3 regions of the Salmonella bongori NCTC 12419 genome follow, and region 2 is predicted to be linked to each of the others. Evidence: predicted binding sites of a transcription regulator. Region 2 holds the regulator's gene; each other region holds the start of a gene.
The links. Region 2 encodes CRP, which controls carbon source genes, mostly activating them, when cyclic AMP is high. Its sites were predicted from a motif close to ATGTGANNNNNNTCACAT; they were not measured.

Region 1 (11,015 bases), 1.9 Mb from region 2:
GCATCCGCATGGCGAAGAAAGTTGAGATGACCGAGATGCCGGAGCTGGTCGCGATTCTGCACAGTTTCGTCGGTCTGGCGGCGGTACTGGTTGGCTTTAACAGCTATCTGTACCATGACGCCAGTCTGGCGCCGGTGCTGGTCAATATTCATCTGACCGAAGTCTTCCTTGGTATCTTTATTGGCGCAGTGACTTTCACCGGATCGGTCGTGGCGTTTGGTAAGCTACGTGGTAAAATTTCGTCTAAGCCGTTGATGTTGCCTAACCGTCACAAAATGAACCTGGCGGCGCTGGTTGTCTCTTTCCTGTTGCTGCTGGTTTTTGTCCGCACCGAAAGCGTGGGTCTGCAGGTTCTGGCGTTACTGCTGATGACTATTATCGCGCTGGCGTTTGGTTGGCATCTGGTCGCCTCTATCGGCGGGGCGGATATGCCGGTCGTTGTTTCAATGTTGAACTCCTATTCCGGTTGGGCGGCGGCGGCGGCGGGCTTTATGTTAAGCAACGATCTGCTGATTGTGACCGGTGCTCTGGTCGGTTCATCAGGCGCGATTCTGTCTTACATTATGTGTAAAGCGATGAACCGCTCTTTTATCAGCGTTATTGCTGGTGGTTTCGGTACCGATGGCTCCTCAACCGGTGACGATCAGGAAGCAGGCGAACATCGCGAAATCACGGCGGAGGAGACCGCTGAGATGCTGAAAAATTCCCATTCCGTCATCATTACTCCGGGCTATGGGATGGCGGTGGCGCAGGCGCAGTATCCGGTGGCGGAAATTACCGAAAAACTGCGCGCGCGCGGCATTAACGTACGTTTCGGCATTCATCCAGTGGCGGGGCGCCTGCCGGGGCATATGAACGTGCTGCTGGCGGAGGCGAAAGTGCCTTATGACATCGTGCTGGAAATGGACGAAATCAACGATGACTTTGCCGATACCGACACCGTGCTGGTGATAGGCGCGAACGATACGGTGAACCCGGCGGCGCAAGATGATCCACGCAGCCCGATTGCCGGTATGCCGGTTCTCGAAGTGTGGAAAGCGCAGAATGTCGTGGTCTTTAAGCGTTCAATGAATACCGGTTATGCGGGTGTACAGAACCCGCTGTTCTTTAAAGAGAATACGCAGATGCTGTTTGGTGATGCTAAAGCCAGCGTGGATGCGATTCTGAAAGCGCTTTAATTTATTAACTATGTGGCGGCCTCTTTGGAGGCCGTTTTTTTATGGTGTGTTCTATTTTTTGTTTAAATCGCTAAGCAGAATGGCAATACTCTGCCCGCCGGTAGTCTGTTCCAGGGCGATTTTGACAATAATGGTTAACGGAACGGAGAGCAACATTCCTACCGGACCTAATAGCCAGCCCCAGAAAATTAACGACAAAAATACAACTAAGGTAGAAAGTCCTAAACCACGTCCCATGATACGCGGCTCAAGAATATTGCCGAACACCAGATTAATCAGTAGATAGCCCGCCAGTACCAGCAGCGCATCATAAAATCCGTTAAATACCAGCACCTGAATAATGGGCGGCAGGGCAGCGAGCACCGATCCAATATTAGGAATATAGTTCAGCGCGAAGGCCAGTAGCCCCCAGACAAAGGCGAAGCGGACATCCAGCGCGGCCAGCATTCCCCATGCGACCAGGCCCGTCACGATGCTGATCGCCGTTTTCAACACCAGATAGTGCGAAACGCTATCCAGCGCGCGTTGAATCGCTGCCATGCCTTCCACCGGACGGCTCATCATTTGTTGTAGTTTCTCAGGCAGTTGCGGGACCTCCAGTAACATAAACACCACGGTCAATAACAATAAAAAGATGGATGACATCGCATTGGATAACTGTGTGAGCAGGTTCGTTACCAACGTCATAGCGGCGTTCGGGTCGACGTATTTCGCCAGCTCATCAACCGACACACCAATTCCTGCCCGTTGTAACCATGGTTCAATACGTTGCAACGGTATAACGAAGGAGGAGCGATATTGCGGCAGAGTGCGGCCCAACTCATTTAAAGAGGTCCCTAAATAGGCCATCAGTAATACCATTAGCATTACAATAATCACAATGAGTAATGAAACGGCAATGACGCGCGGGATTCGGCATTTGACCATCCGTTGCACAACAGGATTCAGGACTACTGCAATAAATAATGCCAGAATAAAAGGAACAATGATGTCTGCCGCGAAGCGGATACCGCTCAGAATAACGACCAGCATACCCAGCATAATGACGATTTTTAAACCATTGAGCGTAATGATCGGTTTTGCCATATCAATCCCTGTTTTTCTGATGTCAGCACTAATAATGTGATGTTGGTCGAACGGTTCTGGTTAAAATCAAGGCCTTGAGGTAAAGAAATGAAAAGATTTTGAGTTAATTCCTGGCTTATGATACAAATCAGGCGTGTTCAACTACCGAGGACAATTATCATCCGCGATGACGAGAAGCAACACTGCGGATAATTGTAATATTATGGACAATATGTTCAGAGCTTTTTCTTTCACCCACACTTATCGTCACACGACCTCCTTTTCTCTGCTTATTGGCGAGCAGCACTGGCGTAACGCGCTTTAGTCCCTTACTTCTGCCTGAGCTGGCGCAATGCGCTGTGCTAACTGATTTTATTTTTTAGTTTGCTGCGTGCAGCAGACTCGGAAGAGTATATTCTCATGCAGGAGAAGTGTCATGTTTTACTGGATTTTATTAGCTCTGGCCATCGCGGCTGAAATTACCGGCACGCTCTCAATGAAATGGGCTAGCGTAGGCAATGGTAACGCTGGTTTTATTTTGATGCTGGTGATGATCGCGTTGTCATATATATTTCTTTCCTTTGCCGTAAAAAAGATTGCCCTGGGTGTGGCGTATGCCTTATGGGAAGGGATCGGCATTTTATTTATTACCGTTTTTAGCGTACTGCTATTTGATGAAGCATTATCAACCATGAAGATTGCTGGTTTACTGACGCTGGTCGCCGGGATCGTATTGATTAAATCAGGTACGCGTAAACCGGGTCAATCGGTGAAGGAGGCGAACCGTGCAACAATTTGAATGGATACACGGTGCCTGGCTTGGACTGGCAATAATACTGGAAATTGTCGCCAACGTATTGTTGAAATTTTCGGACGGCTTTCGTCGTAAATGTTATGGTCTACTGTCGCTGGCCGCGGTCCTGGCTGCCTTTAGCGCGCTTTCACAGGCAGTAAAAGGAATAGATCTGTCAGTGGCATATGCGTTGTGGGGTGGTTTCGGTATCGCCGCCACGCTGGCGGCTGGCTGGGTGCTTTTCGGCCAGCGTTTAAATCCCAAAGGTTGGGTTGGCGTGGTACTGCTGCTGGCCGGTATGGTCATGATCAAATTTGCCTGAGACGATCGCTGCCTGTCGGTTCAGGCAGCGATGATTCCTGCGATTGATTGTATTAGTCCTGCGCCAGCGCTTGCAATTTATCGCGAAAGCCGGTGACGGAGATTGCGCGGTTATCGGCGCGCCAGCGATCTTTAGCCGCAGGGGCGGAGCTCTGTACGCCAATAAGTTGCCATCCGCTATCCGTATGTAATAACAGTGGTGAGCCGCTGTCGCCAGGTAAGGTATCGCACTGGTGCGAAAGCACAGCCTTTTGTGCCCATCCGGTTACCATGCAATCCTGATGGGAATAGAGCGCATTCAGATGATCCTCCGGATAACCGGACTGAGTCACTTTGCGGTCTGCGGCTTTCAGCGCCGCAGTGAGTGCCGCTTTATCGCCGGCAAATAAAGGCACCGGCGTAATGCCGGAAGGCGGGTAACGTAATATTACCAGGCCAAAATCCCAGCTTGCAGCGGCAGGCGGCACAATCCAGCCATCGCCATCTGCTTTCAGGCGCCGGCCCAACGACGGCTCAACGCGGCCTTCGATGCCGTGAATTTCATAGCGCCAGATCCCTTTTTGCGCCACAAAGCGCAGCGCAATGGCTTTGTCCGGCTTTCCTTTTGGTGGCGTCAGCAGACAATGACCGGCTGTCAGCGCGATATGTGGCGAGATAAGCGTCGCAGTACACAAATTACCGCTGGCGGTCTCTAACTGTCCGATAGCATCCCACGGTGCCTGTGTGGGATCAGCAACCGGCACCCGGTCGTCATGATTAAAAAAAAGCGTTTTGATGTCGCTGGCATCCGTAGCGTCTGTATCAGGCTCGCTGGCCTCCGCCATGACCGGTAAAAAACAAACTATGCCCAGTAATACAGCAATGGTTTTATGCATATCACACTCTGGTGGGTAATTATGATTATTAACAGCAAACCCTCAGTACTACTATAGACGCGACGGCAAGAAAGTGGGAGTAAAATCAGATAACTACGCTCAGGAAAGATAGAAATGCGTGGCAATAATAGCGCATAAAATAAGCGCGATAAGAATGAACTCAAAGCGATAACGAGACACTCTTTTGCCCTCCGGAAAGGCGGCGCTAAACCAGAACGATTTAGCGCCGTGAAGACTGGCGCGGGGGAGCGCCGCAGTATGTTACGACTTACGCAGCCGGCTGAGTCGTTGGTTTTGACGTGGTTTTGGTTGGCGCTTTGCCACCTTTTTTCTGGTGCTTTTTAGCCGCCTGCGCTTTTTGCTCAACGGTTGTCTTAGTCGCTTTTTTATGCTTTTTCTGGTGGTGCGTGGTCTGGGTTGTTTTGGCTGGCGCTGTGTTTTTCGCAGGCGTCGCTGTCTCTGCCGCGAATGCTGCGGAAGAGAGACCCATTGCAGCGGCAACAACCAGAGCTAATACTTTTTTCATTTTAATACCCTCAATTCGGTTTTTCATTCAACCCCACTGCGGGGCCGGTGAAATGACTATATCGCTACTATCAAAAGGCTTCCGTGAGTGATTGGTTTCGGCATGTAACGCTATGTACAATCACCCCGTTAACGCGACGTAAGCCCACCATAATGGGTAGCTTTACGTTGCCGGCCGTTATTTTTGGTCGCAGAGTCGGTAATATCCGCTCTCCAGAATAAAAAGCACACCGCATATGAATCCAATACTCTGGGTGGTATTTGCTCTTCTGGCGCTGGACGCAATGAGAGAAGTGATGGGCGTATCAAGCCTGACAGGTCTGTGGTGAACAGTGAAGTATTGAGTGAAAGCCCGCCCGGCGACAGGCCACTTTTTGTTGCTATCGCCGGGTTATTTCTTTTCAGGCGTGAAGACGATGATGTAATCGCATCCCGACCAGGATGGCAAGTACCAGCAGTAATGCAATAAAACCGCCTACGCCGTTCCAGCCGTAGCGATGCCAGAACACACCGCCCAATGTCCCCGCAATACTGGAGCCCAGATAATAGCTGAATAAGTAAAGTGACGAAGCCTGCCCCTTCGCCCGGCGCGCACGCGGACCAATCCAGCTACTGGCCACCGAGTGCGCGGCGAAAAAGCCAGCGGAAAAAAGTAACATCCCAGCAAAAATCAGCCAGAGTGAGGTGAATAACGTCAATAAAAGCCCACACAGCATCACCACGGTAAAGAACAGCATGACCGGCCCCCGGCCATAGCGAGAGGTCATTGCTCCTGCTTTCGGCGAACTCCATGTCCCGGTGAGATAGGCGACTGATAACAATCCGACCATCGCCTGGCTTAATTCCCAGGGGGAGAGCATCAGGCGATAACCAATGTAGTTAAACAGGGTCACAAATGCACCCATCAGTAAAAAGCCTTCAGCAAACAGCAGCGGCAGCCCATGATCGCGCCAGTGGAGACGGAAATTAATCAATAGGGTCTTAGGCCGTAGCGACGTTGGGCGGAAATGTTGCGAGGCGGGTAAAATTTTCCAGAACATCAGCGCTGACGCCAGCGCAAAACAACCGATAGCGGCCAGCGCGATGCGCCAGTTAAAAAAATCAGTCATGACGCCGCTTAATAAGCGGCCACTCATCCCGCCAATGGAGTTACCGCTAATATAAAGCCCCATGGAAAAGGCGACAAAGCTGGGATGAATTTCCTCGCTCAGATAGGTCATTCCAACGGCAGCGACACCGCTTAATGACAGGCCGATAAGCGCGCGCATAATCAGGATGCCGTGCCAGCTGGTCATCATTGTTGATAACAATGTGCAGCAGGAGGCTAACAATAAGGCAGTGACCATTACCGGTTTGCGGCCTATCGCGTCGGAAAGTGGGCCAGTGAAAAGTAAGCCGAGAGCCAGCATAGCGGTGGAGATAGACAGTGAAATACTGCTGTTGGCGGGGGAGACGCCAAATTCCTGTGAAAGCACCGGTAAGATAGGCTGAACGCAATAGAGGAGCGCAAATGTCGCCAGACCCGCAGAAAAGAGGGCCAGCGTAACGCGCATAAAAGGTGCGGTACCGCGTTTAATATATTGAACCGGCTGAGAATGGCATTGCTCATCGATATCGCTCGCCGTGGCGTTATCGAGAATAGTTGTACGACTCACGTTAAATCCTTGCTTAACATCCCCGCAATCAGGGGATGGATACAGTCAACGTGTAAAGCATAGAAAAAGCAAAATATTCTGTCTAATATATTAATTATCTCAAATAATACTTTAAAAATATGAATATCGAATTACGTCATCTGCGTTATTTTGTGGCGGTAGCGGAAGAACTGCATTTTGGCCGCGCCGCAGCGCGTCTTAATATCTCGCAACCGCCGCTGAGTCAGCAAATACAAATCCTGGAACAACAGGTCGGCGCGCGATTACTGGCGCGAACTAACCGCAGCGTAGCCTTAACCGCCGCCGGGCGACAGTTTCTGGCGGACAGTCGACAGATCCTGAGCCTGGTCAATGACGCCGCCGCGCGCGCCGAACGGTTGCATCAGGGGGAGGCGGGTGAAATTCGTATCGGTTTTACGTCATCGGCGCCTTTTATCCGGGCGGTATCGAATACCTTTTCATTGTTCCGCCAGTCCTATCCTGGTGTGCATATGCAAACCCGTGAAATGAATACGCGTGAACAAATTGCGCCACTCAATGAAGGCGTGCTCGATATCGGCTTACTACGTAATACGCCGCTGCCTGATACGCTCAATCACGAAGTGATTTTGCATGAGCCGCTTATGGCAATGATCCCACGCGAGCATCGGCTGGCGCAAAAGCCAGTCGTTACTCTGGCGGAGCTGGCGAAAGAACCATTTGTCTTTTTCGATCCGCATGTCGGGACGGGGCTCTATGACGACATTCTTGGCCTGATGCGTCGGTATAACCTGACGCCGACCATCACGCAGGAGGTTGGCGAAGCGATGACTATTATCGGTCTGGTGGCGGCGGGTTTGGGTGTTTCCATTCTGCCTGCGTCCTTTAAGCGCGTGCAGATGAATGAGATGCGTTGGGTTCCCCTCGCGGAAGAGGACGCTGTCTCAGAAATGTGGCTGGTATGGCCCGCACATCATGAGCAAAGTCATGCCGTACAACGGTTTTGCCAGTTGCTGTTAGCCGCCGTTCGGCATGAGTAATTTCGCTTAAAAAGGGTGAAAATGTGCAGTAAATCACACGGCTAAGCAAAAAGTTGACGGCAAGCATTGAAGTGTTTCACCATAGCACACAGATTATTTCGGAGCGCGAAAATAAAGGGAGTGAGCGGTGGTTGCTGATAGTCAGCCTGGGCATATCGATCAAATTAAGCAGACCAATGCTGGCGCAGTGTATCGCCTGATTGATCAGCTCGGACCGGTATCGCGAATTGACCTGTCTCGTCTGGCGCAATTGGCGCCTGCCAGTATTACCAAAATTGTCCGTGAAATGCTGGAAGCGCACTTAGTACAGGAGCTTGAAATAAAAGAAGCAGGCAGTCGTGGACGTCCTGCCGTGGGGCTGGTAGTAGAAACTGAAGCCTGGCACTATTTGTCTATTCGTATTAGCCGCGGCGAAATTTTCCTTGCGCTGCGCGATCTTAGTAGCAAGTTGGTGGTTGAGGAGTGTCTGGCGCTGCCGCTAACCGAAGCTACGCCGTTGCTCACTCGAATTATCACGCATGTTGATCAGTTTTTTATCCGCCATCAGCAGAAGCTGGAGCGTCTGACCTCTATTGCGATTACGTTGCCGGGCATCATCGATACCGAAAGCGGCATTGTGCACCGTATGCCTTTTTATGAAGATGTCAAAGAAATGGCTTTAGGCGATGCGCTGGAACGCCACACTGGTGTGCCGGTTTATATTCAGCATGACATCAGCGCCTGGACGATGGCAGAAGCGCTTTTTGGCGCTGCGCGTGGCGCACGCGACGTTATCCAGGTTGTGATTGATCATAATGTGGGAGCGGGCGTTATTACCGACGGCCATTTGCTTCATGCGGGCAGTAGCAGCCTGGTGGAGATTGGCCATACTCAGGTCGATCCCTATGGTAAGCGCTGTTATTGCGGCAATCATGGCTGTCTGGAGACAATTGCCAGCGTCGATAGTGTGCTGGAGCTTACACAGCTTCGGCTTAATCAGTCGATGAGTTCTATGCTCCACGGCCAGCCGTTAACAGTGGATTCATTGTGTCAGGCGGCGTTGCAGGGAGATCTATTAGCAAAAGATATCATTAGCGGCGTCGGCGCGCATGTTGGTCGCATTCTGGCCATTATGGTGAATTTATTTAATCCGCAAAAAATTCTTATTGGTTCTCCGCTAAGCAAAGCGGCTGAGATTCTTTTCCCTGCCATTACAGACAGTATTCGTCAACAAGCGCTACCCGCGTACAGTAAGAATACGGTAGTGGAAAGTACGCAGTTTACTAACCAGGGCACGATGGCGGGGGCGGCGTTGATAAAGGACGCGATGTATAACGGTTCTTTGTTGATTCGTCTATTACAGGGTTAACATTTTTTAACTGTTGTACAAAAATTTGCGCTAACGCAAGCTGATCACCCCTTTCATAACTTAGACTTTCTCCACTGTATTATTTTCCTGGTTTATATTTACGAAGCATAACGGTGGAGTTAGTGATGCTGAAGCGTTTCTTTATTACAGGTACAGACACTTCTGTTGGGAAGACGGTGGTTTCCCGCGCATTACTACAAGCGTTAGCGTCGGGTGGTAAGAGCGTGGCAGGGTATAAACCTGTTGCTAAAGGGAGCAAAGAGACCCCGGAAGGGATGCGAAACAAAGACGCACTGGTGTTGCAAAGCGTTTCTTCTCTGGAATTACCGTATGAAGCGATCAATCCTATCGCGTTAAGCGAAGAGGAAAGCAGTGTAGCGCATAGCTGTCCTATTAATTACACCTTGTTGTCCAACGGCCTCGCCAATCTGAGCGATAAAGTGGATCACGTCGTTGTTGAGGGGACGGGCGGTTGGCGTAGCCTGATGAATGATTTACGTCCCCTGTCCGAATGGGTGGTGCAAGAGCAATTACCGGTATTCATGGTAGTGGGTATCCAGGAAGGGTGCATTAATCATGCTCTCCTTACCGCCCAGGCCATCGCCAGCGACGGGCTGCCATTCATTGGCTGGGTGGCGAATCGTATTAACCCCGGTCTGGCGCACTATGCTGAAATCATTGACGTGTTGGGGAAAAAATTGCCTGCGCCGCTGATTGGCGAACTGCCGTACCTGCCTCGTGCTGAGCAGCGTGAATTGGGGCAGTATATTCGTTTGTCAATGCTCGGCAACGTGCTGTCGGTAGATAGAGTCGTGGCGTAACGTCCGCGATAATACTGACGCCACCACGCAGGCGATCAGCAGGCCGGGGAGCAAAGGATACTCGCCGGTCATTTCGCAAATCATCAGGGCAGACATAATCGGCGCATGAGTTGTCGCCGCCAGTAACGTGGCCATACCCGCCAGGCCCAGCAGAATGGCTATCTCATCCTGATTCGGCAGCCAGAATCCCCATATCCGACCAAAAAGCATACCGACTGATAGTCCGACGAATAACGTTGGCGTAAAAACACCACCCGGTGCGCCAGAACCACTGCTGGCGAGTACTGCCAGTAATTTGCACGCAAAAATTCCGGTAATCAGAGAAAATAGCGGTGGAGAGAGCAGGAATGACTGTACAACACTATAGCCATTGCCCCAGACCGTAGGTGTCAGTAACGACAATATCCCGACAATAAACCCGCCCAACGCCAGCTGCCAGGGTGGCGAGAGTTGTAAACGTAAAAAGGCATTATGGCTGGCCGTCATTAGCCACATCAGTAACGGGCCGCATACACCGGCAACCAGACCTGTACTGACGATCATGATATATTCCCGGGCATGAAGCGCGAGGGTCAGATGAACGGTATAGAGTAATGAATCGCTACCGTTTAATACATGGGTGATGAGCAGCGCGACGACAGCGGAGATGACAACCGGGCCGAGGGAGGCCAGCATTAACGTGCCGAACAGGATCTCGGCGATAAAAAGGCTGCCCGCCAGCGGCGCATGATATGCGCTCGCCATACCCGCCGCAGCGCCACTGGCGATCCATAATTTCCATTCTTCACGCGGTGTGAAGCGCCTGGCAAAGCCGGATGCCGCCAGCGCGGCGAGTAGGATCATTGCGCCTTCGCGACCAATTGCGCTACCGCTGACCACAACCAGTAGCGAAGCCAGCGATTTCACCAGACTGGCGCCAACGTCAAACTGCCCGTCAGTTTGCAAGGCTTCCATATAGTCAGTGGGCGCATGGGGGCGTTGTTGATTCATTTTTTGCCACCCCCACAGCAACAGACCTGCGGCCAGACCGCCGAGGGCCGGCGTTAGCACGCGGCGCCAGGGCGAAAGTCGCGCTGCCGCGTTCACCAGGCTCCCCGTGTCATTACTCAGGAAAAACCACTCCAGTAGTTGCATCGCATGACGGAAGGCGGCGACCGCCAACGCGGCAAGAATACCGATAAGCGTAGCGATCAATAGACGGCGAAACATCGCGCGCAGATCGGGGTAAGCGTGTAAACGATGCATGAATGGTTAACAGGGAGATTTCAGGATAGCGTATTTTGTGGCGAAATGGCGTCAGATGCAAAAGCACTATGTGCGGTAACCCTGTTACCGGATAACGGATAGGCCGCCATCCGGTAACGCGTTAGTTGCTTTCGTGGATATTGAGTGCCCGACGTGTACGGCCTGAACTA
Region 2 (11,015 bases):
GTGGCCGCTGACGCCAGGCCATTGACGAAATGGTGTGCATGGTGTTCAGATGACCAATGATGCGCTGTAAGTGCTGCTCCAGAGTGCTCAATAAGCCCTGTGACGGCATTTCCGGCGACTCCAGAATATTGACGTCGCCAGAGCTGCCTGGCCCGTCGTACTCCAGTCGCTGCTGGCAACGTTGAATCGCAATCTCGCATGATTCCAGATAGCGCTGCGCCAGATCCGGCGTCAGCATGGTATGCTCCCGCGCCAGCGTCGTCATGGCATTGATATGCTCCACGATAAACTGGCTATGTGTCACCCACAGCTTCATATCCGACAAATAATGGGTGTTGAATCCTGGTTCCTGCATGGCCTGATTTAATGAGTTGAATAATGTATTATGCGCCTGGTTGACCCGCATTCTTTGATAAGCGAGCGGGGTTGCCTGCGGATCATTACTGAGGATCAGCCGGATAGCTTCTTGATCGGCCTCCAGCGCATCATGGGCGTTTTTACGTAATAGCCCGCTTTGCCATTGCGGCCATAGCCAGACCATGCCGCCAAAGGCGATGAGACAGCCAATAAGCGTATCGATAAAGCGCGGCACAATGAACTGCTCGCCGTTTAACGTCAGCAACTGGATGGTGTATACCGCCGTCACCGTAAAGCCAACCGTCGCCCAGCCGTAGTTTTTACGAATAATCAGATAGCTTGCCAGTGTCAGTACCAGCATGACCGTCAGTGTAATGCTTTCGGGAATGTGTAAGTGCAGCGTGACGCCGGCAATCACCAGGCCGACCAGCGTTCCGACTGAACGGTGTAATATACGTACGCGTGTCGCGCCATAACCGTTTTGGGTAACAAACAATACCGTCATCAGGATCCAGTACGGTTTGGGTAGGTGCAACGCGCTCCCCATCAGGCTGGCGATACTCATCATCACACTGATGCGTCCAGCGTTGCGTAGCGCCGGCGATTTAAGCGACAAATAATTTTTTAGCGCCGGAAGCAGCGGCAGGCGACGTTGTTTATCAGCCATCAGATCGCGAGCGTAAAGCGGGCGCTGGGTTCGCAATACGCGGGCAATTCGGCTGAAGTGCCAATAACAGAACTGGCCTACCGGGTTTTCAGGATGTTGATTGGCTATCTTTTCCAGCGCGCCAATCTGTTTTTCCATGGAGAAGCGTGTTGGCAGGCGATGATAAAGGATGTCATCAGCCAGCACACGCAGGCGGGCGGCGACCGTTTGCGCATTCCAGCGAATGACCTCTTCTGCATGGCTACGTTCTACCAGTTTCTGCACCTCCTCCGGTTGATGCAGGCTGACGGAAATGTGTTCCTGCAAATCCATTGCTTCCTGAAAAGCCCGCAACAGGCGCTTGTAATCGTGATTATTGTGCGCCGAAAGCATATGCATTTGTTGGTAACACTGAGTAATCAGATCCACCGCTTTTTGCTGGCGAACCAGCAAGGGAGGTAGCGCTTTTTCCGGGTCAATATGTTGGGTAAGCAGGCTATATTTTGCTTCGCAGTAATCGGCCAGTTCACGATATAACAAACTTAACGACTCGCGTAGCGGCTGTTCGCGCCATAGCCAGAACCACAACCAGTTAAATACGCCATACCATAACGTGCCCAGCGCATAAATAAGCAACGGCTCCCAGACCGGCATGTATCCAGCAAGGCTCAGGGTAAAGATGGCGGCAATCAGTGATGCTGGCAGTAGCCGCGCATGAAGCGGACTAATTTCCGCCGTCACGCCAAGTACCAGCGTGAGCCCGGTCAGAATCAATGGCAGGGGGACAGACTCCGCCAGCAAGAGCTGTGTTGCCAGACTGCATCCGGCGAACAGCGACGCGCCAATAATCAGACGCTTAAAAAAGCGTTTGTGCGGTGTATCCAGGCCTGCAATATTGCAGCAGGCGGGAACAAGAGAAAAGAGTAATCCCAGGTGCAACTGGCCGATTAATAAACCGACAGCCACAGGCAGGCACAGCACCAGCGTTTGCCGTAGTGCGTAATTAATCTCTGGGTGATAAATCAGTCTTCGCCACATCGATGCAAACAAAAATGGCGCATGGTAACACGCGCCATTCTGACGGAATTAACGGGTACCGTAGACGACGATGGTCTTGCCATGTGCGGAGATCAGGTTTTGATCTTCCAGCATCTTCAAAATACGGCCAACGGTTTCGCGGGAACAGCCGACGATCTGACCAATTTCCTGACGGGTGATTTTGATCTGCATCCCGTCCGGGTGCGTCATGGCATCGGGCTGTTTCGCCAGATTCAGCAGCGTCTGCGCGATCCGCCCTGTGACATCGAGGAAGGCGAGGTTACCTACTTTTTCTGAGGTGACTTGTAAGCGACGAGCCATCTGGGAAGAGAGGCGCATCAGAATATCCGGGTTTACCTGGATTAATTGGCGAAATTTTTTGTAGGAAATTTCAGCGACTTCACATGCGGTTTTTGCACGTACCCAGGCGCTGCGTTCCTGGCCTTCTTCAAACAGGCCCAATTCACCAATAAAATCACCCTGATTCAGATAAGAAAGAATCATTTCTTTCCCTTCCTCATCTTTGATCAGCACTGCCACGGAGCCTTTAACGATGTAGTACAGCGTTTCTGCTTTTTCACCCTGGTGAATCAGCGTGCTCTTTGACGGGTACTTATGAATGTGGCAATGAGACAAGAACCATTCAAGAGTCGGGTCTGTTTGCGGTTTGCCAAGCACCATGCGCGGTTATCCTCTGTTATAAGCTGTCTCCAGAGCCAGAAAAGGCACTGTCTCTGGGGTTGCAAAAATATGCTTCCCGCTACCTGGGAAGAGGGCTACGAAAATAGACTGTAGCCTGTAATGTGATGTCCTCTGCATACATGCAGTACGTCAATGTATTACTGTAGCATCTTGTCTGTTTTAGCATAGCTTTCGCCGTGTGTCTCCTGGTGTCTCGCTTCAGCATGACCCAGGTCGCCTTCCATTGCGAGTTTTGTCGTATGCGCGTAATCTTTCAGGAAAATTGAAACATTGGAGTTACGAATATGCAAGCGCGTGTAAAGTGGGTTGAAGGACTAACTTTCCTTGGTGAGTCCTCCTCCGGCCACCAGATTTTAATGGATGGTAACTCCGGTGACAAAGCGCCGAGTCCGATGGAGATGGTCTTGATGGCGGCAGGCGGATGTAGCGCTATTGATGTCGTATCGATCCTGCAGAAGGGCCGTCAGGATGTCACCAACTGCGAAGTGAAGCTGACCTCTGAGCGCCGGGAAGAGGCGCCGAGGCTGTTCACGCATATTAATTTGCATTTCATCGTTACCGGCCGCTCGCTGAAAGAGGCTGCCGTTGCCCGTGCGGTCGATCTTTCCGCCGAAAAATACTGCTCGGTGGCGCTGATGCTGGAAAAAGCAGTCAATATTACCCATTCTTATGAAGTGATTGCGGCGTAATTATCGTTGCCGGATGGCGTTGCGCATCCGGCAAAAACTGACTTTATTCGATTTTTTTGCCTTCCATTAAGCGCTGCACCAGCGGCAACATAATCAGCTCCATCGCCAGTCCCATTTTGCCGCCCGGCACCACTAAGGTATTAATATGAGAAATGAACGAGCCCTGGAGCATCGCCAGCAGCCAGGGGAAATCGATCCCTTCCAGATTACGGAAATGAATCACCACAAAACTTTCATCCAGCGATGGAATGCCTTTTGCGGAGAACGGATTTGACGTGTCGACGGTCGGTACGCGCTGAAAGTTAATATGGGTACGTGAAAACTGCGGCGTAATGTAATTGATGTAGTCGTCCATGGATCGAACCACGGAATCCATCACCGCCTCACGAGAGTGCCCGCGCTCGCTGGTGTCGCGAATCAATTTTTGAATCCACTCCAGGTTGACAATAGGTACTACGCCAACCAGGAGATCAACATGACATGCGACATCATGCTGCGGGGTCACGACGCCGCCGTGCAACCCTTCATAAAACAGGACATCGGTAGGTTCAGGAAGCGGCTGCCAGGGCGTAAACGTGCCGGGAACCTGGTTCCACGGTACGGCTTCATCATAGGTATGCAGGTATTTACGTGACTGGCCTTTTCCCGTCTGCCCGTACTCAATGAAGGTGCGTTCCAGCAGGCTGAAATCATTGGCTTCAGGCCCGAAATAGCTGATATGCCGTCCGGCGTCACGCGCTTTGCGGATCGCCATGTCCATTTCCGGGCGGGTGTAACGATGAAAACTGTCGCCTTCCACCTCGGCGGCATGCAGATTTAACTGCGCGAAAATTTTACGAAACGCGAGGCTGGTGGTGGTGGTCCCCGCGCCGCTTGACCCTGTTACTGCGATCACCGGATGTTTGGCAGACATGGTAACTCCATGATGTAGGTTTAATTATAATGTATTACCGTCAAAGCCGTTTTATTCGCGAAACTGCTTTTTCGGCATAATATTGACCGTTTCATGCAATTCAGACCATACCAGAACGGCCTCGCCAGATTGCAGTTGACGTTTTACATCAGCGACTTTTTGTTCAAGCGAACGTTCATGTTCACCATAATCCGTGCCTTCGCGCAACACAAAGCTTTCAATCAAATTATCCAGAGTGTCAGGGGAGAGTTCCTGCCAGGGAATAATCATTATGACGCCTCCAGATATGTTGTCAGCCAGTCAGGAATTCGGCGTTCCAGCCACATTTCGGGACGCAGCGGTGTACCGCTGATAAATCCCACGTGTCCGCCGTGCTCGGTAAGCTGATACTCCACGTGCGGGGGAAGATCTTCTGTATTCGGGATCACATGATGATCCATGAACGGATCGTCTTTGGCATGAATAATCAGCGTTGGTTTGGCAATCTGGCTAAGCAACGGCATAGCGCTACACTGACGATAGTAGTCGATGGCGTCGGCAAAACCATGAATTTTCGCGGTGATCAAATCGTCAAACTCGCGAATGCGGCGCATTGACTTCAACTGCGCCAGATTTACCGGTAGCGACCCCGGATACGCCGCCAGTTTGCGTGATGCATTAGCTTTTAACAGATTGAGTAAATAGCGTTGATAAACGCGAGAAAACCCTTTTTCCATGTGATAGCTACAGGCCTCAAGCACAAAGGGCGCTGAAACAATTACCGCAGCATCGATGGGAATATCACGGCCTTCTTTCGCCAACAGGCACGCCAGCATATTCCCTCCGAGCGAATAGCCTACGGCGGCTGTCGGAACGGCGCCAAACTCACGCTGCAGCCAACGTAGAAACCAGGCGCCGTCTTCCGTTTCGCCGGAATGGTAGATGCGATTCAGCCGGTTTGGTTCACCGCTACAGCCACGAAAATGCATCACCACGCCCAGCCAGCCGCGTTTCTGCGCCGCCTCAATGAGACCATGAGCATAGGGGCTGTTCAGGCTGCCTTCCAGACCGTGAAAGACGACCAGTCGCGGTTTATGCTTCGCCTGGCCTGGATCTTCACTCCAGGCCAGATCGACAAAGTCGCCGTCCGGTAATTCCAGCCGTTGCCAGTGGGCACTGAACCTCACTTTGCGACGGATCAAACGCGGAAGCATAGTCTGTAAATGGCGATTACGAATACCGCGCATGGGAATAAATTCATGCGAGTCATCGGCAGTCGGGGTCATTTCTGTAGGCGTGATCTCAACCATAGCACCAGAACAATTGAATATTGGAAGCAATACTATACCGCGCATAAGGTTCACAGATTAGTCAATATGTGATTTTAGGTGCAATTGAGCAAGGGGGGGACGAAAGTTGCACAGCGTTTCGCCAGGCCGGGCGGTAATCAATACGTGCGCAATCCCCTACAGAAATGGCGTGAATACATACATAGGCTGAATTAATCGTGGTAGTGTGGCAGTACGGTGGTTATGTGACTGAAGGAGAGGACATGTCAAAGACACTTTTACAGATCCATTTTAACTTTAGCGGCCCGTTTGGCGAGGAGATGACCCGGCAGCTGCTCGGGCTGGCCGAGTCAATTAATGAGGAGCCGGGCTTTATCTGGAAGATCTGGACGGAAAGCGAGCAAAATCAGCAGGCGGGCGGTATTTATTTATTTGAATCTGAAGAAACCGCACTGGCCTACATGAAAAAACACTCAGCGCGTTTGAAAAATCTCGGCGTTGATGAGGTGACGTTTAAATTATTTGGCGTGAATGATGCGCTGACGAAAATAAATCACGGCAACCTTAGCCGCTAAAAAGCGGATAGCAGGCTTTACATACGCAAAGCCTGCCAGTGAAATTAGCGCTCTTGTAGCATCTGTTCAAGCTGCTCCTGCGCTTCAAGCCATGCCATCTCGCACTCCTCCAGCCCGGATTTGACGCTGGCCTGCAATTGCAGACACTCGGTCATCTCCGCTTTGCGGCTCGGGTCGTACAGGCTGCTGTCGCCAAGCTTCTCTTCTGCCTGCGCTAACTGGGCGTTGAGCTTCTCCATCTCTTTTTCCAGACGAGCGATCTCTTTACGTAACGGTTGTGTCAGAGTGCGCAGTTCCGCCTCACGACGCTTCTGATCTTTACGCGCCTGCGCGCTGTTCGCGTTCTCTTTTGGTTCGTTGTCGCTCTGGCTTTCCTGTTTTTGGACGTCGCTCAGCCACTGCTGATAATCCTCTAAATCGCCATCGAACGGTTCGACTTTTTTATCGTGTACCAGATAGAGGTCGTCGGTAGTAGAGCGAATCAGATGACGGTCGTGCGAGACGACCACCAGAGCGCCTTCGAAATCAATGAGCGCTTCGGTCAGCGCCTGCCGCATGTCGAGATCAAGGTGGTTGGTGGGTTCATCAAGCAGCAACAGGTTCGGTCGCTGCCAGACAATCAGCGCCAGTACCAGACGCGCTTTCTCGCCGCCAGAGAAACGCCGCGTCTCTTCCGTCACCTTGTCGCCCTGGAAACCAAAACCGCCAAGATAATCACGCAACTTCTGTTCGAACTCCTGCGGCGCCAGACGCGCCATATGCTGCAACGGCGACTCATCGGCGCGTAAATACTCCAGTTGATGCTGGGCGAAGTAGCCCAGCTTAATGCCTTTAGCGAGGCCAATTTCCCCACTGGCCGATGCCAGTTCGCCCGCCAGTAATTTGATTAACGTTGATTTACCCGCGCCGTTACGCCCCAGCAGACCAATGCGCGAGCCGGGGACCAGGTTCAGCTTGATAGCGTCCAGAATAATGCGATCACCATAGCCAGCGCTGACTTTTTCCATCTTCAGCAGTGGGTTAGGCAGGCTTTCCGGCGTACGGAAGCTGAAATGGAACGGGTTATCCACGTGGGCCGGGGCGATAAGCTCCATGCGCTCCAGCATTTTGATACGACTTTGTGCCTGCTTCGCTTTTGTTGCTTTGGCGCGGAAACGGTCTATATAACTTTGCAGATGCGCCACGCGCTCCTGCTGACTTTCATACATCGCCTGTTGCTGCGCCAGACGCGTGGCACGCTGTACTTCAAACGCACTGTAGTTACCGGTGTACTCGAACAGAGTCTGCTGTTCGATATGGATAATTTTATCCACTATCGGGTCGAGAAAATCGCGATCGTGTGAGATCAGAATCAGAGTCCCTGGATAACTCTTCAGCCATTTTTCCAGCCAAATCACGGCATCGAGATCAAGGTGGTTGGTTGGTTCGTCGAGCAACAGGAGATCGGAACGGCAAATCAGCGCCTGTGCCAGGTTAAGGCGCATCCGCCAGCCGCCAGAAAAATCGCTGACCGGACGGTCTAGCTGATCGTTAGAGAAGCCGAGACCGTGAAGTAGGCTGGCGGCGCGGGAGCGAACGGTCCAGGCGTCGATAGCGTCCAGCTTGCCATGTATGGCGGCGATAGCATGTCCGTCGTTACGTTCGTTGGCGTCATTGAGCTGCGCTTCCAGGTGACGGTACTCACGGTCGCCGTCAATCACATACTCAATCGCGGGTTGAGGCAATGCGGGCGTTTCCTGATTAACCCACGCTAATTGCCAGGTTCCGGGTACAGTAAAATTCCCGGCATCGGCGCTGATTTCATTTTTCAGCAATGCCAGCAGAGTCGATTTACCGCAGCCGTTTTTACCCACCAGACCCACTTTCTGGCCTGGATTGATGGTGGCCGAGGCATTGTCCAGCAGGACGCGCACGCCGCGACGAATTTGTAACGAAGAAAAAACAATCATAAGGCGCCGTATGTTCAGACTATGTTAATTTATCATTATGATAATGTAGAGCGCGGTTGTTTTGCCGTGCTGGGGCGCAATGGTAGCCCAAAACAACAATGATACACAAAATCCTTCAGGCGGCCTTTAGTGAGGGACAAGGTTATCTCTCATTAATCCCGGGCGCGTACATAGAGTACGTGACTGGGGGGAACAAACGTCATCAACGTAGAAGCAGCCTGAAGAATGAAGCGTATCTATCTAAAATAACCGGGAGGGGGATGATGTCTCAGCCAGCAAAAGTCTTGCTGTTGTATGCCCATCCGGAATCACAGGACTCGGTTGCTAATCGGGTACTGCTTAAGCCGGCTATGCAGTGCAGCAATGTGACGGTGCACGATCTTTATGCGCACTATCCTGATTTTTTTATCGATACGCCTTATGAGCAAGCGCTTTTGCGCGCGCACGAGGTCATTGTCTTTCAACATCCCCTTTACACCTATAGCTGTCCGGCTTTACTGAAAGAATGGTTTGACCGCGTTTTGAGCCGGGGGTTCGCCAGCGGGCCGGGAGGAAACCAACTGGCGGGAAAATACTGGCGTAGCGTAATCACCACCGGTGAGCCGGAGAGCGCTTATCGGTATGATGCGCTGAACCGCTATCCGATGAGTGATGTACTGCGTCCCTTTGAACTGACCTCGGCCATGTGTCGGATGCACTGGATGACGCCTATTATTGTGTATTGGGCGCGTCGGCAGTCACCGCAGGCGCTGGCCAGTCATGCGAAAGCCTATGGCGAGTGGCTGGCCAATCCTGTCACTGCGGGAGGCCATTGATGGAAAGCTCTGATTTGTTGATGGCGGGCGTGTTATTTCTCTTCGCGGCGGTCGCGGTAGTGCCGCTGGCGGCCCGGCTTGGCATCGGCGCGGTGCTGGGATATTTGCTGGCGGGGATCGCCATTGGTCCGTGGGGGTTGGGATTTATCAGCGATGTCGACGAGATCCTGCATTTTTCTGAACTGGGCGTCGTGTTTCTGATGTTTATCATTGGCCTGGAACTGAATCCCTCCCGACTTTGGCAACTACGGCGTTCTATCTTCGGTGTCGGCGTCGCGCAGGTGCTGCTAAGCGCGGCGGTGTTGGCGGGGCTACTGATGCTTGCTGATTTCTTATGGCAGGCGGCGGTGGTTGGTGGGATCGGCCTCGCGATGTCGTCGACGGCGATGGCTCTGCAGTTAATGCGCGAAAAGGGGATGAATCGCAGCGAAGCCGGGCAACTGGGTTTTTCAGTCTTGCTATTTCAGGATCTCGCGGTGATTCCCGCGCTGGCGTTGGTGCCATTATTAGCGGGATCTGCCGACGAGTATTTTGACTGGTTCAAAGTGGGAATGAAGGTATTAGCCTTTTCCGGGATGTTAGTTGGCGGTCGTTACCTGTTGCGTCCGGTGTTTCGTTTTATCGCCTCGTCAGGCGTGCGCGAGGTGTTTACCGCCGCCACGCTGCTACTGGTATTGGGCGCCGCCTTATTTATGGACGCGCTAGGGCTGTCAATGGCGCTGGGAACATTTATTGCAGGGGTTTTGTTGGCAGAAAGCGAATATCGGCATGAGCTGGAAAATGCTATCGATCCGTTTAAAGGGTTACTGCTGGGGCTGTTCTTTATCTCTGTCGGCATGGCGTTGAATCTTGGCGTACTTTATACCCATTTGCTGTGGGTGGCGGCGAGCGTCATCATTCTGGTGGCGATAAAGATTGCGGTGTTATATTTGCTGGCGCGGCTCTATGGCATAAGAAGCTCTGAGCGGATGCAGTTTGCCGGCGTGCTCAGTCAGGGAGGAGAGTTCGCCTTTGTGCTCTTTTCTACTGCCTCTTCCCAACGCCTGTTTCAGGGCGATCAGATGGCGTTATTATTGGTGACCGTGACCTTATCAATGATGACCACACCGTTACTGATGAAAGGCATTGATAAATGGTTATCGCGCCGAATTAATGGCCCGGAAGACGATGCTGAAAAACCGTGGGTTGAAGATGATAAACCGCAGGTGATCATCGTGGGATTTGGTCGTTTTGGACAGGTGATTGGCCGGTTGCTAATGGCGAATAAGATGCGTATCACCGTGTTGGAACGCGATATCGGCGCCGTTAATCTGATGCGAAAATACGGCTATAAAGTGTATTACGGCGATGCCACACAGGTCGAACTCCTGCGCTCGGCAGGCGCGGAGGCGGCAGAGTCGATAGTGATCACCTGTAATGAACCGGAAGACACGATGACTCTGGTGGAGTTGTGCCAGCAGCATTTTCCGCATCTGCATATTCTTGCGCGAGCGCGCGGTCGAGTAGAGGCGCATGAGTTATTACAGGCTGGGGTGACGCAGTTTTCCCGCGAGACCTTTTCCAGCGCGCTGGAGCTGGGGCGAAAAACGCTGGTGTCGCTGGGGATGCATCCTCATCAGGCCCTGCGGGCGCAGTTACATTTCCGTCGTCTGGATATGCGCATGCTGCGGGAACTTATCCCGGTTCACACCGACACGGTGCAAATTTCGCGTGCCAGAGAGGCCCGGCGCGAGCTGGAAGAGATTTTCCAGCGCGAAATGCAGCAGGAACGGCGCCAGTTGGATGGCTGGGATGAATTTGAGTAGAGGATAACAATGGCAATCCGTAAACGTTTTATTGCAGGTGCGAAATGCCCGGCCTGTCAGGGTCAGGATACCATGGCGATGTGGCGTGAAAATAATGTCGATATTGTTGAATGCGTTAAGTGCGGACATCAAATGCGGGAGGCGGATAAAGAGGTTCGCGAGCATGTTCGTAAAGAAGAGCAAGTGATCGGGATTTTTCATCCGGACTAGCGATATACCGCAGGTTTTTTTAAGCTAAAGGGTACACGGCTGCAGAAT
Region 3 (11,015 bases), 1.3 Mb from region 2:
TGAAACGCACAGCGAAAGCGATTCCTGTTCAGGTTGCCTGATACCACCTGTAAGCCTATTTACCCCTGCGGCTGGTTGCTAATCAGCCGTGACATGGTTTCCAGCGAATCCGTTCTTAAAATATACAGGCGTTTCAATAAGAATGGATTATCCCCCGGCTTTACTTTCCCTTTTACCGTCGTCACCGCCATATGAAATCCGGCCTCTTTTGCCGCTTTGATAGCAGTCACGTTATAGCCGCCAAAGGGGTAGGAAAGATAAAAAACGTGCGGATTAAATTGCGCCAACGCCCGCCGGGAGCGTTCAAAATCAAACAGAATATTATGATAACTACGGCTATATAAAATCGGCCGCCGATACCCATCCACCCGGTGTAAGAAATGGGTATGCGACTGAAAGTCAAAAACATCGCTCATCTTTCGCAATTCAGACACACTCATAAACTGCAGCGATTTCGGATTCCATTTCTGCGGGTGGCGTTTAATGCGCGACGAGATAATAAACGCCGTCGCCTTCATACCATATTGCTTCAGCACCGGATATGCATAGCGGCTCACCGATTTAAGGCCATCATCAAATGTGATCGCCACCGCGCGCGCCGGGAAATTAGCCCGGTTATGGATGTAATCCTCCAGTTGATACAGGGTCAATGTGGTGTAACCACGATCGCGAAGCCAGGTCATTTGGTTACTGAAAGCACGCACCGAGGTCGTGGTGGACGTATGGCGGAAACGGGTATTTTCTTCATCACGTAAAATATGGTGGTAGGTCAGTACCGGAATTCCGTTATCGGGCTGGGCGTCCAGCGCGCTGATATAAGCCAGTCTGTCGCCAATACGGATCTGATACCAGGTTTGATTAAGCCTGCCCTTCAGCTTACTAATAATGGGATAACGCAAATTATCCACCAGCACACCAAACGGGGCGCTGCCGGCATCCGGCGCGTTATACACCCGCGTATCCTTCCATGTCACCAGATTCTGATTGCTCAGTGGCTTGTTAAGGTCGCCGAGGCCATCTTCCACTTTCTGTTTCCCCTGCACGGGAGCGAGATGGCCTTTATCGATAAACCCCACGCCAAAGCCAAAGTTAAATTTATAATAGTCTGCCGCCATGGGCGTTACGGAAAGTATTTGTCCGGCGCGGATATTCCCCACGGTCACCATATTGTCGCCAATCTGCGACCAGATGGCGGCGTCTTTCGTCGTTTGCATATAACGCGCGCTGACCGCAGTGGAAAAACACAGCAGCAGAAGAAAAAAGTATTTCATCATTCATCATAACCGGGACAAAATAACGCGACGATTGTACCAATTCATATCCATAATAAGAATGACTAATACTCATACAAATCATGCAGCAACAAAAAAGGCGGGTTCTTCTGCTGCTGATGCCAGAGACTGGTGACGTCCGGCGCGCCAAGCGCAACGATGTGATCGCGAAATGCCGAACTACTCATTGACTCTCGCAGTGGAAGCATCTCCTCCATCAATGAATAGCGAATACCTGAAATGACTTCACATTGCGAATGTTTATGACTCATCAACGATGCCACACGATAAGGCGCCGCACCGGAAATATCGGTTAAAAATATCACGCCTTCGCCGGAGTCTGTGGCATGAAGCGCATCACACATCATACGGCTCAGCATATTTGAACTGAGACCCCGCCAGAAATTGACCGCCCGGCATTGCGCCAGCGGGCCGTATTTTTTCTCCAGGCGATCGAGCATATCCTGTGCGCGATCGTCATGGCAGGTAATCACCCAGCCTAACATAGCCTACCTCCTTAGCAGACAAGTAGTTTATCAGGGTGATAAGTTAAGAATGATGACAGCCGTCAAAAGTCTCCTCTCCCCGCCAGAAGAAGAGGAGAATTGTCTCAGCTACGCAAACCGCGTCCACGTTGGATCAGCGTCCAGCACAGCAGATAAAATGCCATAATGAAGATCACCAGTACGCCAAACGTCGTCGCCAACGGCACATCATGGATACCAAGGAAACCATACCGGAAGCCGCTGATCATATAGACGATCGGGTTCAGGTGCGACAACCCCTGCCAGAACGGCGGCAGTAGTGTCAGCGAGTAAAATACCCCGCCGAGATAGGTTAGCGGCGTTAGCACAAAAGTGGGGATCAGGCTGATGTCATCAAAGGTTTTCGCAAACACCGCATTTAGCAAGCCCGCCAGCGAGAACAATATCGCCGTCAGGATCAACGTAAGCGCGACAAAAATCCACGAATGCACCTGAAATGGCACAAAAAACAGCGAAATTGCCGTCACCAGGATACCAACGCACAGCCCGCGCGCCACACCGCCGCCGACAAAGCCAGCGATGATGACATGCGTCGGCACTGGCGCCACCAGCAACTCTTCGATGTTGCGCTGAAACTTGGCGCTAAAGAACGAGGAGGCCACGTTGGCATAAGAGTTGGTGATCACCGCCATCATAATCAACCCCGGCACAATAAATTGCATATAGCTAAAGCCATGCATTTCGCCAATCCGCGAGCCAATCAGGTTACCGAAGATGATGAAATAGAGTGTCATCGTAATCACTGGCGGCACCAGCGTTTGCACCCAAATTCGCATAAAGCGGTGGATCTCTTTCGCCCAGATACTTTTCAGCGCAACCCAGTACAACTGCATCATGCGTGATCTCCTTGTTTTTCATGGACCAGTGACACAAACAGTTCTTCCAGACGGTTGGCTTTGTTACGCATACTTAATACCTGCACCCCTTGCTCGCTCAGTTGGCTAAAGACGCTGTTAATTCCCTGTTCCCGTAACACTTCCACTTCCAGCGTCGAGGTATCCACCAGACGGTACTGATAACCTGCAAGCTTGGGTAGCGGGCTTTTCGGCGCTAAATCCAGAATAAACGTTTCTGATTTCAGCTTAGAAAGCAGATTCTTCATGGAGGTATTTTCTACTAACTCGCCATGCTGAATAATGCCGATATTGCGGCACAGCATTTCCGCCTCTTCCAGATAGTGAGTGGTAAGGATAATGGTGGTGCCTTTGGCGTTTAAATCCTTTAAAAAGCCCCACATTGAGCGGCGAAGTTCGATATCGACGCCCGCTGTCGGCTCATCAAGAATCAGCAACTTAGGCTCATGCATCAGAGCGCGGGCAATCATCAAACGGCGCTTCATCCCGCCGGAAAGCATCCTCGCTCGTTCATTACGTTTTTCCCACAGATCAAGCTGTTTTAGATACTTTTCGCTGCGTAAAACCGCCTCTTTATGTTCCACGCCGTAATAACCCGCCTGATTCACCACAATCTGCTGTACCGTTTCAAACGGGTTAAAGTTAAACTCTTGCGGCACCAACCCTAACTGTCGTTTAGCGTTGACTACATCTTTTTCCAGATCGTAACCAAAAACGTTAACACGCCCGGACGTTTTATTAACCAATGAGCTAATGATACCGATAGTGGTCGATTTCCCTGCCCCATTTGGCCCCAGAAGCGCGTAAAAATCCCCCGCTTCGACCTGCAAATCTATGCCGCGCAGCGCCTGAACGCCACCGGGATAGGTTTTTTTAAGTTGTTGAAGTTCCAACGCAATGGTCATAAATTCTCACTTACTTTACGTACTTACACTTTATACATGGTTTAAATAATTACGGAGTTGCCCTATATTAGCTCAACGCACTTATTTGGTTACAGGTCGTTAACCTCCATGAAAGACATAGATACACTCATCAGCAACAATGCACTATGGTCAAAAATGCTGGTGGAAGAGGATCCCGGATTTTTTGAGAAACTGGCGCAAGCGCAAAAACCGCGCTTTCTATGGATTGGGTGTTCCGACAGCCGCGTTCCCGCAGAGCGTTTAACCGGACTTGAGCCAGGTGAATTATTTGTTCACCGTAATGTGGCTAACCTGGTTATTCACACCGATCTGAACTGCCTCTCCGTGGTCCAGTATGCGGTAGATGTTCTGGAAGTTGAGCATATTATCATTTGCGGCCACTCCGGTTGCGGCGGTATCAAAGCTGCGGTAGAAAACCCTGAGCTGGGGTTGATTAATAACTGGCTGCTGCACATTCGCGATATCTGGCTTAAACATAGCTCGCTATTGGGAGAAATGCCCGAAGAGCGACGTCTGGATGCGCTCTACGAATTGAACGTGATGGAGCAGGTCTATAACCTGGGGCACTCCACCATTATGCAATCAGCGTGGAAACGTGGGCAAAATGTGACCATTCATGGCTGGGCATACAGCATCAATGATGGCCTGCTTCGCGATCTTGACGTCACCGCCACTAACAGGGAAACCCTGGAGAACGGCTATCACAAGGGGATTTCCGCCCTAAGTCTGAAATACATTAACCACGAATAAGCCACCAGGCCAGATGGAAACGTTATAGACCGGATAAGTCGCTTTAACGGCACCATCCGGCGGTTTTGTCGGCGTCGCTTCGCTTACCCGGCCTACAACAACTACCGTAGGCCGGATAAGACGTTTACGCCGCAATCCGGCATTTCTGTTCTTATTCGTCCAGCAGCACAACTTTGCCAACGTACGGCAAATGGCGATAACGCTGGGCATAATCGATGCCGTAACCTACCACGAACTCATCCGGGATAGAGAAACCAATAAACTCTACCGGGACATCCACTTCACGGCGAGACGGTTTATCCAGCAGCGTACAAATCGCCAGCGATTTCGGCTCGCGCAGGCTAAGAATCTCACGCACTTTCGACAGAGTATTACCGGAATCGATAATATCTTCGACAATCAGCACGTCCTTGCCGCGAATATCCTCATCCAGATCTTTCAAGATTTTTACGTCGCGGGTGGTGGACATGCCGCTACCATAACTGGAGGCGGTCATAAAATCGACTTCATGAGGAACCTGGACTTCACGACACAGGTCTGCCATAAACATAAATGAGCCACGCAACAGACCAACCAGCACCATTTCACTGCCGCTGTCTTTATAACGTTCGGTAATCAGACGCCCCAGTTCGGCAATACGTGCTTTGATCTCCGCTTCGGGGATCATGACTTCAACGGTATGTTTCATATTTATAACCATATGATTTAAAAACAAATCACTCAATGCCGGTTGATAATAACGCCGCATTGACGCGCAAGGCACGCAGTATACCAGCAAACGCCTCTATTCGCGGCATTTGATCAGAAAGCTCATTTTGTGATGTCGATCACACATGTTAATTCCTATACTTAATTGCAACTAAAAAATTAACAATTTGGGATGGTGTCTTTTTATGGTAGAAAATAACGCACGATCGCCACGATTACTCGTGACGCTGACGGCCCTCTTTGCCGCGCTTTGCGGGCTGTATCTTCTTATCGGAGGTGTCTGGCTGGTTGCCATTGGCGGTTCCTGGTACTACCCCATCGCGGGTGTCGTGATGCTGGGCGTGGCCGGATTGCTATGGCGCAGCAAACGCGCCGCACTGTGGCTGTATGCCGCCCTGCTGCTGGCGACAATGATTTGGGGCGTATGGGAAGTCGGGTTCGACTTCTGGGCGCTCACGCCGCGCAGCGATATTCTGGTCTTCTTCGGCATCTGGCTAATCTTGCCGTTTGTCTGGCATCGTCTGGTGGTGCCCTCCAGCGGCGCAGTGGCGGCGCTGGTTGTGGCGCTGCTGATTAGCGGCGGTATCCTGACCTGGGCTGGCTTTAATGACCCACAAGAGATCAACGGTACACTTCGCGCTGATGCCACACCCGCTAATGCCATCTCGTCGGTCGCCGATGCGGACTGGCCGGCCTACGGGCGTAATCAGGAAGGCCAACGCTATTCGCCGCTCAAACAGATCACTGCGGATAACGTCCACCAGCTGAAAGAAGCGTGGGTCTTCCGCACCGGGGATCTGAAGCAACCCAACGATCCGGGCGAAATTACCAACGAAGTGACCCCGATTAAAGTCGGCGACACACTTTATCTGTGTACGGCACACCAACGGCTGTTCGCGCTGGACGCCGCCAGCGGTAAAGAGAAGTGGCATTTTGATCCGCAGTTGAAGACCGATTCGTCTTTCCAGCACGTCACCTGCCGCGGCGTCTCTTATCATGAGGCCAAAGCGGATACCGCCTCGCCGGAGGTCATCGCCGACTGTCCGCGCCGCATTATCCTCCCGGTCAATGACGGCCGCCTTTTCGCGGTGAATGCCGAAACCGGCAAGCTGTGTGAAACCTTCGCCAACAAAGGCGTCCTGAATCTGCAAACCAATATGCCGGATACTACGCCGGGGCTATATGAGCCGACGTCACCGCCGATTATCACCGATAAAACCATCGTGATTGCGGGTTCGGTTACGGATAACTTTTCCACCCGGGAAACCTCCGGCGTGATTCGCGGTTTTGATGTTAATACCGGTAAACTGATGTGGGCCTTTGATCCGGGGGCGAAAGATCCGAACGCTATCCCGTCCGATGAACACTCTTTTACCTTTAACTCGCCAAACTCGTGGGCGCCTGCCGCCTATGACGCGAAACTGGACCTGGTGTATCTGCCGATGGGCGTCACCACACCGGATATCTGGGGCGGTAACCGCACGCCGGAACAGGAGCGTTATGCCAGCTCCATCCTGGCGCTGAATGCCACCACCGGGAAACTGGCATGGAGCTATCAGACCGTCCATCACGACCTGTGGGATATGGACCTGCCGGCACAGCCGACGCTGGCGGATATTACCGTCGACGGTAAAACCGTTCCCGTTATCTATGCGCCAGCGAAAACCGGTAATATCTTTGTGCTGGACAGACGTAATGGCGAACTGGTCGTGCCTGCCCCGGAAAAACCGGTACCACAAGGCGCGGCGAAAGGCGATTACGTCTCCAAAACTCAGCCGTTCTCGGAGTTAACGTTCCGCCCGAAAAAAGATCTCTCCGGCGCGGATATGTGGGGGGCGACCATGTTCGACCAACTGGTGTGTCGCGTCATGTTCCACCAGTTACGCTATGAAGGTATCTTTACCCCACCCTCCGAGCAAGGCACGCTGGTATTTCCTGGCAACCTGGGGATGTTTGAGTGGGGTGGGATCTCTGTCGATCCAGACCGCCAGGTCGCTATCGCTAACCCGATGGCTCTGCCGTTTGTCTCAAGGCTTATTCCTCGAGGTCCAGGCAATCCAATGGAGCCGCCGAAAGATGCGAAAGGCACCGGTACGGAAGCTGGTATTCAGCCACAGTACGGCGTACCGTTTGGCGTCACGCTGAACCCGTTCCTTTCGCCGTTTGGCCTGCCGTGTAAACAACCGGCCTGGGGCTACATCTCCGCGCTGGATCTGAAGACCAATGAAATTGTGTGGAAGAAACGGATCGGTACACCGCGAGACAGTATGCCGTTCCCGATGCCGGTCCCGGTGCCGTTTAACATGGGAATGCCAATGCTGGGAGGCCCCATCTCCACCGCGGGTAACGTGCTGTTTATCGCCGCGACCGCCGACAATTATCTACGTGCTTATAACATGAGCAACGGGGAGAAACTGTGGCAGGGCCGTTTGCCTGCCGGTGGCCAGGCAACGCCAATGACCTATGAGGTCAATGGTAAGCAGTATGTTGTGGTCTCTGCGGGGGGACACGGTTCGTTTGGCACGAAAATGGGCGACTATATCGTCGCGTACGCTTTACCTGACGACGCGAAGTAACTGAAAAGCCCGGCGCGTGCCGGGCATATTGCCGGGGCGCTTCGCGCGCCCGGCCTACGTCAGATACATTGGTTATACCGTAAAACCAAGCATCATCCCCGTATCTTCATGTTCCAACAGATGACAGTGCGCCATATACGCATGTTCTTTCGGCGCGTCATGATCAAACTTCACCAGCACTTCGCTGATGCCGCCTTCAACGCGTACGGTATCCTTCCAGCCTGTTCTGTGCGCCGCTGGCGCTTTGCCATTCTCTGACAAAATACGGAACTGCGTGCCGTGGATATGGAAAGGATGCAGCATCATATCGCCCACGCCGGAAATCACCCAACGTTCATGCTGGCCTTTCTGCGCCGCGAACATCGGTTTGTTCATATCGAATACCTGGCCATTGATAAAATTAGCGTTATGGAAATCGAATTTTCCGCCGTGATTCATATTCCCCATCGAACCATGATTCATCCCGCCGTGATTCATGTTGCTATGATCCATCTCGCCATGCCCCATATTTCCGCCCTGCATATGCGCGTTCATGCTGTCATGATCCATGCCGCTCATCGCCTGAGCGCCATATTTCTTCATCAGCATCTGCATCCCCATCATATCAAGGCGCGGGTCCATCGACAGTTTAAGATTGCGCACCGTCAGCCCTTCCAGAGACGGTAACGCTGGCATCGTGGTCAACGTATCCGGTAACGTACCGGACGCGGTAATCATCAACGGCTGGATGCGCATCACTGGATGCGGCTTATCAAACGGAGCGATCGCCATCCCCATCTGGCTGACCGGCAGCGTCACCAGATCAAAGGCTTTCCCGTCGCTGATATCCACCAGTACTTCAAAACGTTCGCCCATTAATAACGGTAGCTCAGTCACTTTCACCGGCTCCGCCAGCAGGCCACCGTCGCTGGCTATTACATAAAACGGGCGATTATCGCTGGCGGCGATATTTAGCGAACGCGCATTACAGCCATTCAACAAACGCAAGCGTAACCAGCCTTTCGGCGCGGAATGTTGCGGATAGATAGCGCCATTGGTCAGGAGCGTATCGCCAAACCAGCCGACGGCAGCGGTCATAATATCCAGTTGGTAATCAATCTGGCCATCGGCGGAGAAACGCTTATCCTGAATGATGACCGGCACATCGTCGATACCCCATTGTTTCGGCAGACGCAATCGGCGAATCTCGTCATCCTCAATCAGCACCAGTCCGGCAAGTCCCATCGCCACCTGGCGTCCGGTCTTACCGTGCTTGTGCGGATGAATCCAGCAGGTCGCGGCGCGTTGTTGGGGCGTGAACGTTACCGAGCGGGTTCCGCCTGCGGGAATAATCCCCTGGGGACCACCGTCAACAACGCCCGGAATCTCCAGACCATGCCAGTGAAGCGTTGTGTCTTCGGCCAGTTGGTTATGGATATCAACGGTCACGCTTTTTCCTTTATGAAGCTGTACCGCCGGCCCCAGCAAATGACCGTTGTAACCCCAGGTCGTCGCGCTCTTACCAGCGAACGTCGACTGCCCGGCTTTCACAATCAACTGCATACGATTGCTCGCATCTGCCGTTAACAGGTCAGGAATAGGTAACGCGGGACGTTCGGCGGCAAAAGCGGCGCGACTCCACAACGGCAGCGCTGATGCAACCCCCAGCGCCACAGAATATTTTAAGAAATCACGGCGTAACATAATCATTTCCTTATAATGAACAGGCGGGTGTCTAAGCTTAGACCCTGCCCTAACGGGAAGGTCAAGCCAGCAACACGTCTTTACCGTTCCTGACAGCAATACAAATAAGAATGAGGACGTCGCGCCATAAGGCGATAATAAAAGTCGTCGCTACGTCCACAGTGTGCTAACGTTGACTTTCCCTGATGCCGTGGTAGAAGCAATGAAGACGTTTTTCAGACCCGTGTTGTTTGGCAGCCTGATGGCCCTGTGTGCGAATAGCTATGCGCTTACTGAGTCCGAAGCTGAAGATATGGCCGATTTAACGGCGGTTTTCGTTTTTCTGAAAAATGACTGTGGTTACCAGAACTTACCTAACAGTCAGATTCGGCGTGCGCTGGTCTTTTTTGCCCAGCAAAATCAGTGGGACCTCAGCAACTACGATACTTTCGATATGAAATCACTGGGCGAAGACAGCTACCGTGATCTTAGCGGTATCGGTATCCCCGTCGCTAAAAAATGCAAAGCGTTGGCCCGCGATTCCCTCAGCCTGTTAGCCTACGTTAAATAATCCTCCGCTCCAGATACTTTACATGATTCATGTTGCAGGAAGGCGGCGACGCAGTGAATCCCCAAGAGCTTACACCTGTAAGGGAGCGGGGTAAGCAAGTAAAGCCAACACACCTGCCGTTTGAAGTATGATGAGATTATATTGCTGAAATAATGACCGTGCATCTGTGGTCATTGTTAGCTATGATGTTGCGCCCTTTTTTTACGGGTGTTAACAATGGAGGTATCAGCCAATGGCCGAAAATACGATGTGGCATGAAACGCTACACGACCAGTTTGGTCAGTACTTTGCCGTAGACAACGTTCTGTATCATGAAAAAACCGATCACCAGGATTTGATCATCTTTGAAAACGCCGCGTTTGGCCGCGTAATGGCGCTGGATGGCGTGGTACAGACCACCGAACGCGATGAGTTTATCTATCATGAAATGATGACCCACGTCCCGTTGCTGGCGCATGGTCATGCGAAACATGTCCTGATCATCGGCGGCGGTGACGGTGCCATGCTGCGAGAAGTGACGCGGCATAAAGGCGTTGAGACCATCACCATGGTGGAAATTGACGCTGGTGTAGTCGCATTTTGTCGTCAATATTTACCTCACCACAATGCCGGCAGCTACGACGATCCGCGCTTTACGCTGGTGATCGACGATGGCGTGAATTTCGTCAATCAGACCCACCAGACCTTTGATGTCATCATCTCCGACTGTACTGATCCGATCGGTCCCGGAGAAAGCCTGTTTACCTCCGCCTTTTATGAAGGCTGTAAGCGTTGCCTGAATCCTGGCGGGATTTTTGTCGCTCAGAATGGCGTTTGCTTTCTGCAACAGGATGAAGCGCTTGATAGCCACCGCAAACTGAGCCATTACTTCAGCGACGTCAGCTTCTACCAGGCAGCGATTCCGACTTATTATGGCGGTATCATGACCTTCGCCTGGGCAACAGACAACGGCGCCCTTCGCCACTTGTCGAGCGAGATTATTCAGGCACGTTTTCATGTCGCCGGTCTCAAATGCCGCTATTACAACCCGGCTATTCACACCGCTGCATTTGCACTACCGCAATATCTGCATGACGTACTGTCCGCACAGTAACGCTAAGGAGGTGATAAAAATTGAAAAAGCTAAAACTACATGGCTTTAATAATCTGACG

Region 1: the regulator CRP is predicted to act here: its motif matches at 7,453-7,470, upstream of mlc (sugar metabolism global transcriptional regulator Mlc).
Region 3: the regulator CRP is predicted to act here: its motif matches at 5,162-5,179, upstream of hpt (hypoxanthine phosphoribosyltransferase).

What each region holds. Positions count from the first base shown of each region.
Region 1 covers NC_015761.1:1,433,419-1,444,433, forward strand. The annotation lists gene pntB (Re/Si-specific NAD(P)(+) transhydrogenase subunit beta) at 1-1,178, shown strand, start outside; gene SBG_RS06775 (AI-2E family transporter) at 1,230-2,264, opposite strand; gene SBG_RS23555 (protein YdgV) at 2,398-2,568, shown strand; gene mdtJ (multidrug/spermidine efflux SMR transporter subunit MdtJ) at 2,680-3,042, shown strand; gene mdtI (multidrug/spermidine efflux SMR transporter subunit MdtI) at 3,029-3,358, shown strand; gene SBG_RS06790 (trypsin-like serine peptidase) at 3,411-4,232, opposite strand; gene ydgU (small membrane protein YdgU) at 4,332-4,412, opposite strand; gene asr (acid resistance repetitive basic protein Asr) at 4,501-4,758, opposite strand; gene SBG_RS23095 (KPN_01571 family protein) at 4,994-5,086, shown strand; gene SBG_RS06800 (MFS transporter) at 5,159-6,412, opposite strand; gene SBG_RS06805 (LysR family transcriptional regulator) at 6,532-7,431, shown strand; gene mlc (sugar metabolism global transcriptional regulator Mlc) at 7,559-8,779, shown strand; gene bioD (dethiobiotin synthase) at 8,905-9,600, shown strand; gene clcB (voltage-gated ClC-type chloride channel ClcB) at 9,556-10,845, opposite strand; gene osmV (osmoprotectant ABC transporter ATP-binding protein OsmV) at 10,967-11,015, opposite strand, start outside.
Region 2 covers NC_015761.1:3,338,300-3,349,314, reverse strand. The annotation lists gene SBG_RS15970 (YccS/YhfK family putative transporter) at 1-2,041, opposite strand, end outside; gene crp (cAMP-activated global transcriptional regulator CRP) at 2,090-2,722, opposite strand; gene SBG_RS15960 (OsmC family protein) at 3,028-3,432, shown strand; gene SBG_RS15955 (phosphoribulokinase) at 3,476-4,345, opposite strand; gene SBG_RS15950 (YheU family protein) at 4,397-4,615, opposite strand; gene SBG_RS15945 (hydrolase) at 4,615-5,679, opposite strand; gene SBG_RS15940 (monooxygenase) at 5,877-6,188, shown strand; gene SBG_RS15935 (ABC transporter ATP-binding protein) at 6,233-8,137, opposite strand; gene kefG (glutathione-regulated potassium-efflux system ancillary protein KefG) at 8,401-8,952, shown strand; gene kefB (glutathione-regulated potassium-efflux system protein KefB) at 8,952-10,757, shown strand; gene SBG_RS15920 (YheV family putative zinc ribbon protein) at 10,767-10,967, shown strand.
Region 3 covers NC_015761.1:177,703-188,717, reverse strand. The annotation lists gene panD (aspartate 1-decarboxylase) at 1-41, shown strand, start outside; gene SBG_RS00830 (polysaccharide deacetylase family protein) at 60-1,274, opposite strand; gene SBG_RS00825 (PTS sugar transporter subunit IIA) at 1,337-1,777, opposite strand; gene SBG_RS00820 (ABC transporter permease) at 1,882-2,652, opposite strand; gene SBG_RS00815 (ABC transporter ATP-binding protein) at 2,649-3,575, opposite strand; gene can (carbonate dehydratase) at 3,684-4,346, shown strand; gene hpt (hypoxanthine phosphoribosyltransferase) at 4,498-5,034, opposite strand; gene SBG_RS00800 (glucose/quinate/shikimate family membrane-bound PQQ-dependent dehydrogenase) at 5,240-7,630, shown strand; gene cueO (multicopper oxidase CueO) at 7,703-9,313, opposite strand; gene SBG_RS00790 (YacC family pilotin-like protein) at 9,516-9,863, shown strand; gene speE (polyamine aminopropyltransferase) at 10,096-10,956, shown strand; gene speD (adenosylmethionine decarboxylase) at 10,977-11,015, shown strand, end outside.